DNA from 2 places in the Bacillus sp. UNCCL81 genome. Region 1 is predicted to be linked to the other one. Evidence: predicted binding sites of a transcription regulator. Region 1 holds the regulator's gene; the other holds the start of a gene.
What was found. The regulator NrdR, encoded in region 1, represses ribonucleotide reductase genes. The targets are predictions, from matches to a motif close to AACACNATATATNGTGTT.

Region 1 (6,505 bases):
AGCTTAAAAATACAAACCGAAAAATTAAAGTCGTTTTATTAGATCAGGAATTAGTAGTCGGTTTAGGCAATATTTATGTTGATGAGGTTTTGTTTAGAGCTAAGATTCATCCGGAAACACCTGCATCATCATTAAAGCCTAAACAAATAAAAATACTTGCCGAATCCATTACAGCAACTTTACAAGAGGCTGTGAATTTAGGCGGAAGCACAATTCGTTCTTATGTAAATTCCCAAGGGCAAATAGGAACTTTTCAAGATATCATTAAAGTATATGGCAGAAAGGGTTTAGAGTGTCAAAATTGCGGCCAACCAATAGAAAAAATAAAAGTTGGTGGCAGAGGTACTTCTTTTTGCCCGGTATGTCAGCCTAAAAAAAATTAACATAAGGTTCCTTTCTTTCATACTATATCAAGAGTACGAAAGAGAGGAGCCTATTTTTATGGTAAATATGCTATCATTAATACTACTAGCATGCGCACTAAGCTTAGATAGTTGCAGTGTTGGATTTACTTATGGACTTCGAAAAGTAAAAATTCCTTTAAAATCAATCATTACAATTGCATCTTGTTCAGGAATCATATTAATGACATCCATGGGGATTGGGCATGCAATTACAGACTTTTTTTCACCAATAATAGCAAAAAGAATCGGAGGATTTGTACTTGTATGTATAGGATTATGGGTACTGTTTCAATTTTACCGATCAAATAAAGGATCAAATATAGAAGAAAAGAATGAGTTAGAAGATAAAGGGATTGACTGGGAATTTGAAATTTTAGGTGTAGTCGTAAAAATTTTAAAGAAGCCTACAACTGCAGACATAGATCGTTCAGGTAGTATTAATGGATTGGAAGCGATGTTACTTGGGTTTGCACTTTCACTTGATGCCTTTGGGGCTGGTATAGGTGCATCATTACTTGGATTTTCTCCACTATTGACGGCAATTGTAACATCTACTGCAAGTGCTTTATTCTTATTATTTGGTATGAAATTAGGAAATGTGTTATCGAAAACATTGTGGCTTCAAAAGTTAACCTTCTTACCAGGTGTTTTCTTAATATTAATTGGATTAATGAAGATGTAATAAAAATAATGAAAGAGTGTATCCGAATGGATTTATTCCATTTGGTCCTCTTTATCTAGTGTAAGGAGAATAAAAGATGGGTAAAATTTTTGGACTAACTGGTAGTATTGCAAGTGGAAAAAGTACAGTCTCCAATTACTTAAAGGAATTAAATGTTCCAATTGTTGATGCAGACGTAATTGCAAAAGAAGTGGTTGAAATTGGACAACCTGCATTTAAAAAAATCGTTGAAGCTTTCGGAAGTGAGATTCTTTTAGAGTCTGGTGAAATTAATCGACCATTTCTCGGAAGTATTATTTTTAATAATAAAGAAAAGCGCTTACAACTTAATGAAATAGTACATCCGGAAGTCAGACGTGAAATGAAAGAACAAGCTGATCGATACATAAAACAAGGTGAACCACTTGTTATTTTAGATATTCCTCTTTTATATGAGGGTAACTCAATTGAATTGGTTGAAAAAGTAATCGTAGTGACAGTGTCGGAAGAAAATCAATTAAAGCGTTTGATGAATCGTAATGGTTTATCGAAAGAGGATGCACTTTTACGTATTGCATCTCAAATACCAGTTAAAGAAAAAGCAGCACGTGCTGACTACGTAATAAATAACAATGGTGACTTTGAGGATACAAAAATACAAGTTAAAGACCTATTAAATAAAATTATTTCATAAAATAATGTAAATAGTTTAACCAAAATCCAAGTTATGTGTTATACTAATTGCAGGGAGATAATAAACAGTATAACTTAATTGGGGGTTTACTTATGGTAAATGTAGCAATAAATGGATTTGGTCGAATTGGACGCATGGTTTTCCGTCAAGCAATTAAAAATGGAGATTATAATATCGTTGCAATTAATGCAAGTTATCCTTCTGAAACTTTAGCGCACTTAATTAAATATGATACAGTTCATGGCAAGTTTGATGGTGAAGTAATTGCAAATGCAGATCATTTAATCGTTGATGGTAAGCGTGTGGAATTAATTAGTGAAAGAAATCCTGAGTTACTTCCATGGAACGAGCTTAATGTTGATATAGTAATTGAAGCAACAGGAAAATTTAATGATGCTGAAAAAGCAAAAATGCACATCACTGCTGGAGCTCAAAAAGTAATTTTAACAGCACCTGGTAAAAATGAAGATATCACAGTAGTAATTGGTGTAAATGATGATAAATTAGACCTAGAAAATCATCATATTATTTCAAACGCATCTTGTACAACAAACTGTTTAGCGCCAGTTGTAAAAGTATTAGATGAGCAATTTGGTATTGTTAATGGATTAATGACAACTGTTCATTCATTTACAAATGATCAAAAAAATATTGATAATCCACATAAAGATTTACGTCGTGCACGTGCTTGCAGTCAATCAATTATTCCAACAACTACAGGTGCAGCAAAAGCATTATCTAAAGTACTTCCACATTTAAATGGCAAGTTACATGGTATGGCTTTACGTGTTCCTACTCCAAACGTATCACTTGTTGACTTAGTTGTTGACTTAAAGAGAGAAGTAACTGTTGAAGAAATTAATGAAGTATTTGAAACTGCTTCTAAAGGATCAATGCACGGAATTATCGAATATTGTAACGAACCATTAGTATCAATTGATTTTAATACTAATACACACTCTGCAATTATCGATTCTCTTTCAACAATGGTAATTGATGGTACAAAAGTTAAAGTATTAGCTTGGTATGATAATGAGTGGGGCTACTCAAGACGTGTAGTTGACTTAGTGTCAATCGTTGCTTCTAAAATAAAAAAGCTTGAAACTGTTTAATCATTAAAATCTTGTACTTATAAAAAATTGTAAACGAATACAAAAGGCTAACTAGTTTATCTGGTTAGTCTTTTTGAAGTTATATAACATATTAAGAAGAAATGTGAATTTATGACTAAATAAAAGAGGGATCTATGACTTAATATCTATTACATGAGGAACGTTGATTTTCACCTAAGAAGTCTTGATTTACAATACCAAATAACGATCGATCCCCTAAAAAGCATGTACCCTTCGTTTCCCTGCTATACATGCATTTATCGCACTTTTAGACTTATTTTCTTCACAATTAATTCAGTAAATAACAAAAAAATAAAATTTATCTTGCAATTCAAATTTAAAAAAAGTATACTAACTTTCGTGAACTTCTAAAAGTATAACTAATTACTTAAAGGGTTAGGACCTCTTTGGACTAACTTTCCCCCGTGGTAGTTGATCATACTTTCGCAATAGAAGTCATGACAAATTATTTTAAGGGGGAAATGAATATGGATACTATGGGTCGTCACGTCATTTCAGAATTATGGGGTTGTAATACAGAAAAATTAAATGATATGAAATTTATTGAGGAAACTTTTGTTGATGCTGCGTTACGCTCTGGTGCAGAAGTTCGTGAAGTTGCTTTTCACAAGTTCGCTCCTCATGGCGTTAGTGGTGTCGTAATCATTTCAGAATCACACTTAACTATTCACAGTTTTCCTGAGCATGGTTATGCAAGTATTGATGTTTACACTTGCGGTGATAGAATTGATCCGAATGTAGCTGCAAACTTTATCGCTGAAGCTTTAGAAGCTGATACTCGCGAAAACGTTGAGTTACCAAGAGGAATGGGTCCCATTCAAGTTGATAATGTAAAAATTGTAAATGGTAACTAAAAAGAATTGAGAGAGGTGATTTTTCATCTCTCTTTTTTGTTTTGTTAAATTGATTTAAAGAGTTTGGTATAATGCTGCATTTAGGCTAAATTTTGGAGCTAAAATCAGATTATCTAAACAAACTTGTTTTCAATAATCTTTACATAGTAAAAAAATATTTTCATTAAATTAAAATAAAGAAGTTTTGAACGGCTTATTATTAAAATTGTTTAACATCAACATAATATTAATTTTTTATTGATAATTTCCAACTCGTTGAAAAAACTTTAATTTATCAAGAGTGTTGAAATATATTAGAGTCAATATGAAAAGTATGAACATTAAGTTTAAGTTTTTACAAGAGGCTCTGAAACTCGTTGATTAAAAAATGTTTTTTATGTTTTTAATTGACTTAATAATGATTTCGCTAAGAAAAAATTATTTCAGCTAAAGAGCAATGTCATAAAGGGGTTTACCATATTTTATAAATTTGTATAAGTAGAATTTGAATTTTGGGTACATTTTTTAGTCAATAAAAGACAATTATTTAAAATGATCATTATTCTAATGATCTAAAGATTAATTTTTATATTTGAAGAGTTGATTGGAACGAAGGGATGTTCGACTCCTATGGGAGATGCAGGAAGGGTGAGACCCCGCAGGAACGAGGAGGCTCAGCTCATGCCCCATGGAAAGCGAGCATCTCGTAGTGAAAATCAACAAGGCATTCTTATTTAATTGACAACTTCTTTTTTCGACAGCATGAAATAAACTTTAGTTTATTTTGAATTTGTTATAGTATAGAGTTATAATAATACGTTTAAACAATTAAGTGTTTGGAGTTGAACTATAACGATGAGATGTCCAACGTGTAACTTTAATGGGACAAGAGTACTTGATAGTAGACCAGTAGATGAAGGTCGTTCAATTAGAAGAAGACGTGAATGTGAAGAATGTCAGCATCGTTTTACAACTTTCGAGCGAGTTGAAGATAATCCTATTTTAGTTGTAAAAAAAGAGGGAGCTCGTGAAGAATTTAGTAAAGATAAGATGTTAAGGGGTCTGATCAAAGCGTGTGAAAAACGCCCTGTCTCTTTATCTCAGCTAGAAGATATTATTCATAGCATTGAAAAAGAACTGAAAAATAGTGGCACATCAGAAGTTCCGAGTGAAGTTCTAGGTGAAATGGTCATGGAGCATTTATCTAAAGTAGATGAAGTTGCATACGTACGATTTGCATCAGTTTATCGTCAATTTAAAGATATTAATGTATTCATTGATGAATTAAAAGATTTAATTAACAAAGAGCGAGGTAAAGACGAATAATACTTCGCTCTTTTGATACAAGAAAGGAATGTTTGAATGTCTATTGATAAGCAACACTGGATGGATGTTCTACCTGCGGATCCTTATACTGTAATGGCAGCTGGGTATTTACATAATTTTCATAGGCAAGTATTGACGATGTTGTATCAACCAATAATTGGTAGTCAAGCTTTAAGTTTATATATGACGCTTTGGAGTGAATGTGAACAAACGGACCTTAATCCTAATACTTTAACACATCATTCTTTAATGCTTGGAATGAAAAGTAATTTAAAATCAATTTATGAACAAAGATTAATCCTTGAAGGAATCGGCTTACTTAAAGTTTATGAAGGATTTGAAAATAGTACAAAAAAGCTTCTGTATGAGCTTCAATCTCCGCTAGATCCTCATTCTTTTTTCGAAGACCCTATCCTAAATATTTTTCTGTTTAAAACAATTGGAAAAACACAATATCAACGAACCAAAACCTTTTTTAGTAGACAGGCATTTTCGAAAGAAGGGTTTCGTGAGATTTCACGTTCATTTGATTCGGTATTCCAGGCAATTACAGTTGAGCAATTAAATGAAATTCAGCAAAGTAACGATCTTTCTACGGCAAATGATCGTAGAATTTTACAAGACAATCAGCCAATTAAAATATCTGTCAAAATGGAAGAGTTTGACTATGCTCTATTTTTAGATGGACTTTCAGATTCATTTGTTCCAAAAAGAGCATTTACTACAGAAGTAAAAGAAACAATTTTAAAACTTGCATTTTTATATGGAATAAATCCAATTCAAATGAAAACGATTGTTATGCGCTCATTAAATGAAGATAATAAAATCAATATTGAGACGCTTCGACTTGAAGCAAGAGACTGGTATCAATTCCAACATCATGAAGCGCTGCCTACTATTGTGGAAAAGGTTCAACCGATTCAGCATAGACAAATGATCAATGAGCAGCCATCAACTCAAGAAGAAAAATTAATTCATTGTTTCGAAACAATTTCTCCTCGCCAGTACCTTAAGGAGATATCGGGTGGAGCTGAACCAAGTGAAGCTGATTTGAAAATTATCGAAGAGATTATGATCGATCAAAAGCTTCTACCTGGGGTCGCAAATGTGTTAATTGACTATGTAATGATCCGTTTAGATAAAAAACTTTCTAGAAATTACGTAATTAAGATAGCAAGTCATTGGGCGAGAAAAGGTGTAACAACAGTTAAACAAGCTATGGATCTTGCCCGTAAAGAGTTTGAAGAAACTAAACAAAGTGCAACTGCTGCAAAAACTCGCTCAAGTAATAGACGAAATAAAACAATTCGAACTGAGATTGTACCTGACTGGCTTCAATCGAGTGAGTCGAATGAATCACAGACTGCACCGGCAACAATCAATAACCAAAACGATTCTTCGATAGATGAAGAACGAAAACGATTAGAAAAAGAACTAGAAATGTTTAAAAATAA
Region 2 (6,505 bases), on a different contig from region 1:
AACTGGATCCCCTCCAGCCATTCCATAAAATACAACTGTACCGTGAACTTTTGTTGCTTCAAAGCTATCCATTATTGTCGATCCTACTGATTCATATACAACATCTACACCATTTTTTTCTTTTGTAAACTCTTTTATTTGTGAAACCCAATTATCAGTATATAAAAATACTTCTTTCGCACCGATTGATAAAGCTTTTTCCCTTTTTTCTTGTGATGAAGTTAATCCGATTACCTCTCCACCTTTTAAAAGAATCATTTGAGTCAATAATTGACCAACACCACCTGCGACTGCATGAACAAGTGCAACATCACCTGATTTTATTTTATAACTATCATTAATTAAATAATGTGCAGTTAACCCTTGTAGCATAATTGACGCCGCAATTTCAAAATTAATTTCATCTGGAATTGGAACAATATGAGATTCCTTTGCAGCTACATATTCTGCATTTGAAAAAGGAACATCTGCAAACGCTACGCGATCTCCTACTTTATAGTCCGTTACATCCGAACCGACTTCGGTAATAATTCCAGAGCCTTCATACCCTAAAATATATGGAGGATCGCCTGCTAAATGATAATTTCCTTTACGACGATAGATATCTGCGAAATTAACACCTACAGCCTTCATTTCAACTAATACTTCATCTTTTGAAATTTTAGGTGTTGCTATTTCTTCGTATTTTAATACGTCTGATTGACCAAATTCTCTAAAAACAAGTGCTTTCATTTACATACTTCCTTACATTTAAAATTCAAAGACAAAATCCTCATCTGTTAATTTTTCCACTGTAACTGCTTTTACATACCCATTACCTTTAACAGAAAAGAAATCATGATTTTTAGTATCCGTTTTTAAACCATTTAAAACAATTGGATTGATATCTTCTTCATCAAAATAATAATCAAAACCTAAGTTCATTAACGCTTTGTTTGCATTATATCGAATAAACTTATTAACTTCATCTACTAAACCTATTGGAGAATAAATTTCTTCTGTATATTGTAACTCAATTTCATATAATTGAACTAATAATGACATTGTTTCATTGTAAAGTCGAGTTTTTTGTTCATCAGTAAATTGGTCATATATTTGTTGTGCTAATAGTCCTACAAATACACCGTGAATACTTTCATCTCGTAAAATTAGATTAATAATCTCACCACTAGCAGTCATTTTCCCTTGACCGGCTAAGTATAATGGGAAGAAAAACCCACTATAAAATAAGTAACTTTCTAAAAATACACTTGCAACCATTGCCATGTATAACTCTTCATCCGAAACATCACGCTTTAATAAATTTAAATAATATGAAGAAATTAATTCCGATTTTTTAGTTAAAATTGGATGCTTGTCCACCCATTTAAATAAATCTTCAATTTCATCTTCTGTAGCAAGAGTTGTAAAAATATGCGAATAGCTTTTCGCATGTACTTCTTCCATCGCACCCATGAAAGCTAGTACACTTTTTGCTTGTAAATTTTTAAGATGAACTAAGATTAAAGGCATACCTTCCCCGCCTTGCTTTGTATCTAATAATGTTAGACCACCTAAAACCTTTTTAAATGCTGATTGTTCCTCTTTTGATAATGTATTCCAAGTATTTTTATCAGATGAAACGACAATTTCTTCTTCAGTCCAAAACTGCGATAGATTTTGCTTCCAAAACACTAAACTAAAATCATCTTCTTTTTTATTCCAGTTAACAGCTTTCATTCATATTTCCCCCTAATCATAAAGAAAGCTCGATGATATAGAACAATATGCATAATGCATTCTATATTCGAGCTTTTCATTTTAGATCATTAAGTAATTTATTTTAGATTTCAATTTAGACTATTGAACTCCTTCTATACTAAAGTCCAATACTACTTTTTATACTGAACAACTAATACATTCTTCAACACTTAATTTACGAGTACGTGTGTAATATAAACTCTTTAATCCTTTTTTATTAGCATAAATATAGTATCTAGCAAGCTCTCGCGTTGAGATATCACTGTTTACATAAAGGATTGTACTAATACCTTGATCGACATGTTGCTGAATTTCAGCAATTAAGTCGATTAACTTAAATTGGTTAATATCATAAGCTGATTTATAATACCAGAAACTATTTTTTGATAAATATGGCATCGGATAATAAGTTGTTGAATTTGCGTACGTTCTAGATTCAATCACATTTACAATCGGCATCACCGATGAAGTAGCATTTTGAATGTAGCTAATCGATTGTGTAGGCGCGATTGCTAAACGATAGCTGTTATATAATCCATACGCTTGTACTTGCTTACTTAATGTAACCCAGTCAAATTCATTCGGGATATAGATCCCATTAAATAATTCCTTTACCTTATCTGTTTTAGGTTCAAATGATTTTGAAGTATACTTTTCAAAATAAGTACCTTTAGCATATTCACTCTTTTCAAAATCCTTAAATGTTTTACCAGTTTCTTTAGCGATTAGCATACTTTTTTCAATAGAATAAAAGTTTACCATCATAAAGAATGTATTCGCAAAATCTTTAGCCTCAACACTTTCATATGAAATTCCATTTTTCGCTAAAAATCCATGCAAATTCATTGCACCTAGACCAACCGAATGAAGTTCTTCATTTGCCTTTTTCACTGTAGGTGCATTCTCTATTTCCGTCATATCTGTTACAGCTGTTAATGCCTCAATTCCAACATGTACAGATTCTCTGATCGCTTTATTTTCCATTACGTTTACGATATTTAATGATCCTAAATTACAATTGACATCACGTTTGATTTGATCTTCTTCACCATAGTTATTGATGACTGATGTTTCTTGTAGTTGAAAAATTTCTGTACACAAATTAGACATTTTAATTTCGCCAATATCCTTTAATGCATGTTGCTTATTAGCATTACTTTTATACATTAAATATGGATAACCAGATTCTAACTGAATCGCAGCAATTTTTACTAAAAGATCACGTGCACTTAAATCTAGTTTTTTCTTTTTAACTCGCTCATTATTTAATAATTCTTCATATCTTTCATCTATATCAAAATCATCTAAATGAATTCCATATTCTTTATACACTGTATATGGTGCGAATACATAGAATGGTTCATTTTTTTCTGCTAGTTCAAAGAATTTATTTGGAACAATTAAACCGATTGATAGTGATTGAATTCTACTCTTCTCATCGGCATTGATTTTTTTTGTATCAAGAAATTCAACTACGTCCCAGTGGAAAATATTTAAATATGATGCACCAGCACCTTTACGTTGTCCAAGCTGGTTAGCATATGAAAATGAATCTTCTAATAGCTTCATAACAGGAACAACACCACTTGCAGCGTTATCAATTTCTTTAATTTGCTCTCCACGTGCTCTAAGTTTTGATAGATTTAGTGCAACACCACCGCCGATTTTTGACAATTGCATTGCTGTATTAATTTGAAATCCTATTGAATTTAAACTATCGTCCATTTCTAATAAGAAACATGACACCAATTCGCCTCTTCTACTTCTTCCAGCATTTAAGAAAGTTGGAGTAGCAGGCTGATAGTTTTGTTGAATCATCATTTTTGCTAATTTCAATGCTTTTTCAATATTGCCTCTTCCTAAATATAGTGCAACGATCGCAATTCGATCTTCATAACCTTCTAAGTAATTCTTTCCATCATTTGTTTTTAATGCGTAATCTTTAAAGAACTTTGATGCGGCCATATATGATTGAAAAGTGAAACCTGCATTGTATACTAACTCATATAATTTTTCTATTTCATCAAAGGAGTAATCCATCTCAACATTATAATAGTAGTTTTCTTGAATCATATAGTTTAAGCGTTCTTTTAAAGAAGAAAACTGAATCTTTTTATCTTCAACTTCTTTTAAGAAACAAAGAAGCGCTTCTTTATCTTTTGCGAGATCAAAAAAACCATCTTTTTTAATCGTCAATTCATTATTCAGCTCAATATGTCTCAAGCTTTTCCACTCCCTCAATAAAATATTGTACATCTCGACTTGTCCCTGACAGTTCAAACTTTGATAACACTGGAACTTGATAGTCTGATGCTATTTTATCTGCACTTGCTGCAAAAGAATCTCCCCAGTTTTTATTACCACTTGCACTGACTGCTTTTAAATACTTCGAATTACTCTTCAAAAAAGTACTTACGTTTTCAGGTACGTTACCAAATCCTGTAGTATAGGTTACGAGAATATACGGTACTTCAATTTTTAGTCCATCTTTTATTTGGATTGACGGCATTCTAACTTTATTGACAAATCGCTTAACATTGCCAGTCATTGAACTGTAAACTATCACCATATTATCACCCTCGTTAATATGTAAGAATATTGAAAATACTTATATTATATACCTACATATTGTATTACCTTTTTAGAACAAACACAACATATAGGTACTGAATTTAAAAAATAAACATTTCGACAATATGTCTCGAAATAAAACAATATATGAAATTTAACAAATTATGGAGAAGAGTGCAATAAAGTGTAAAACGATTTTTTTGTCAAATGAGGTCATAACATTTTCACAAAAAAAGTACTCATTAACACCTTGCGAAATAAGAAAAAAAGCTAAAAAAACTTTTTTTTTTCGCAAACTTTTAATGAGTACACGATTAAAATAATATTATTTTGACTTTAGATTTTAATAAATACAGTTAACTTCTCGCTTCTTCTAAGTAAGTATAAATTACATGGCCTCCATGCTGAGCGATTCCACGGAAGTGCTTAAAGTCATCTCGATTAACGATTATTTGTCTAAATGCTAAAAAATCATCTTTTGTAACGCTAATTTCTGAAATCTCACCTTTAACTAACTGATCAATCAAATTGATAAATTCATTTTGTTCCATATAATCACCCTTTATTATTTTGATCGTTTTTTTGATTGCTACAAGAAATAAACTTCAATCCTAACATTAACAAAGAATGTACTTAATGGAAACTAAATCGTTAAATCAAGAATTTTTTCTGTAACAGCTAAATTCATATTTTTATTATTTACTAAAATTACTTCACTTTTTCCATCTTTTAAAACTAAAAATGCTTTAGGAATTACTTCTATTCCTGTTCCAATACTCGCAAACTCGTATGATGAATGAGCTTCGCCTAGCGCTAAAATCATTTCAAAAAATGGTACTAAAATAATGTTTTCAAAAAATAAAATCGGATCACCTATAAGCGTATTACTACTAACCAAATTTTTAATTTCATTTGAAATTTCTACTTCAAACTCATCAAACCATTCTTTCAACAAACTAACCTCCTGAAAGTGCTACAACCATTTTTGCCTTTCAAAAGGTTTTTAAACATAATTTCTTATGAAAAAAGACAAAATTGTAAAAAAATTTAAATTTTCTCTTTACCTTTAAACCGTTTTCATGCATTATAGAAGGTGTCAAGTCAAAACTTTGTTAGGAGATACGCTCATGAAAATTGCAGAAGCAGGAAATATCATTGAGTTTAAACAGGGGTTGAAAGGTAGAGTACAAAAAGTTAATAAAAATTCTGTCATTGTTGACATATCCATAATGGAAAACTTCAGAGATTTAGAAATGGAACCGCTAACAGTCGTAAACCATAAAAATTATAAAATAGTAAGAACAGCAGAATAGTTTAAAAATAGTAGATTCTGCTTATATTCATATTTTAAAAGGTTCGAACTACATAGATTTCGATTCTATTAAAATTTCATTAGAATTTTTTACCAAATCAGTCTCAGGTCCCGTGTATATCACGGGACTTTTTTTTATGATTACAAATGAAAATGTGATAAGTGATCTTTACGAAAAAAATCTTGTACCATTCACTCTTTAGTAAAGGAGATGGCTATTTTGTTTCTTTGTCCAATTCTTTAAACGATTTTACTTTATCATGTGGCTGATGGTTCGACTTTCTTTCATTCCAAAATCGTTCCTTTTCTTTTTTTGATTTTGTCATTTTCATACCTCCTAAAATTAATCATTTCTTGCCATCTTATCATTTCACAAAAAATGAAAATCTATGTTAATTATTTTTAGAAGGATTGAGGAAGAAAATCGTATAAAATTTTAAGAGCTTTATCTTGAATGAGAGAAAAAACGCCATCAAAAGATTGAAAATTCACACTATACATATTTATCACTTTATCACGATCTATAGAAAGGAAGGTAGTTAATGAACTTTTTAACTAAATTTAGTTTAAAAAACTCTGTAGCAATATTTATTATTTCGTTTTTATTAATATTTGGAGGATTATATTCTTATTCAAAATTAAAAGTTGAAGAGCTTCCAAATATCGAATTTCCAGCAATCTCTGTTCAAGTTGTTTATCCTGGTACAGCACCAGATGATATAAATGAGCAGATTACAACAAAACTTGAAAATTCATTTAAATCAATCGAAGGTATAAAGACACTTTCAAGTTCTTCTTTCGAAAGCGTTTCTGTTATTAATTTAGAATTTCCATTTAATACGGATATGGATAAGGTTGAACAACAAATAAATACAACATTAA

Region 2: the regulator NrdR is predicted to act here: its motif matches at 4,390-4,407, upstream of nrdI (class Ib ribonucleoside-diphosphate reductase assembly flavoprotein NrdI).

What each region holds. Positions count from the first base shown of each region.
Region 1 is NZ_FOMF01000007.1:17,689-24,193, reverse strand. It holds gene mutM (DNA-formamidopyrimidine glycosylase) at 1-383, shown strand, start outside; gene ytaF (sporulation membrane protein YtaF) at 403-1,086, shown strand; gene coaE (dephospho-CoA kinase) at 1,163-1,759, shown strand; gene BM319_RS15775 (glyceraldehyde-3-phosphate dehydrogenase) at 1,852-2,871, shown strand; gene speD (adenosylmethionine decarboxylase) at 3,360-3,746, shown strand; gene nrdR (transcriptional regulator NrdR) at 4,581-5,051, shown strand; gene BM319_RS15760 (replication initiation and membrane attachment family protein) at 5,088-6,505, shown strand, end outside.
Region 2 is NZ_FOMF01000003.1:270,361-276,865, reverse strand. It holds gene BM319_RS07110 (quinone oxidoreductase family protein) at 1-732, opposite strand, end outside; gene nrdF (class 1b ribonucleoside-diphosphate reductase subunit beta) at 751-1,719, opposite strand; gene nrdE (class 1b ribonucleoside-diphosphate reductase subunit alpha) at 1,879-3,963, opposite strand; gene nrdI (class Ib ribonucleoside-diphosphate reductase assembly flavoprotein NrdI) at 3,950-4,309, opposite strand; gene ykzS (protein YkzS) at 4,668-4,862, opposite strand; gene BM319_RS07085 (spore germination protein GerW family protein) at 4,955-5,263, opposite strand; gene BM319_RS07080 (YkvS family protein) at 5,439-5,624, shown strand; gene BM319_RS25010 (DUF6254 family protein) at 5,839-5,949, opposite strand; gene BM319_RS07075 (efflux RND transporter permease subunit) at 6,166-6,505, shown strand, end outside.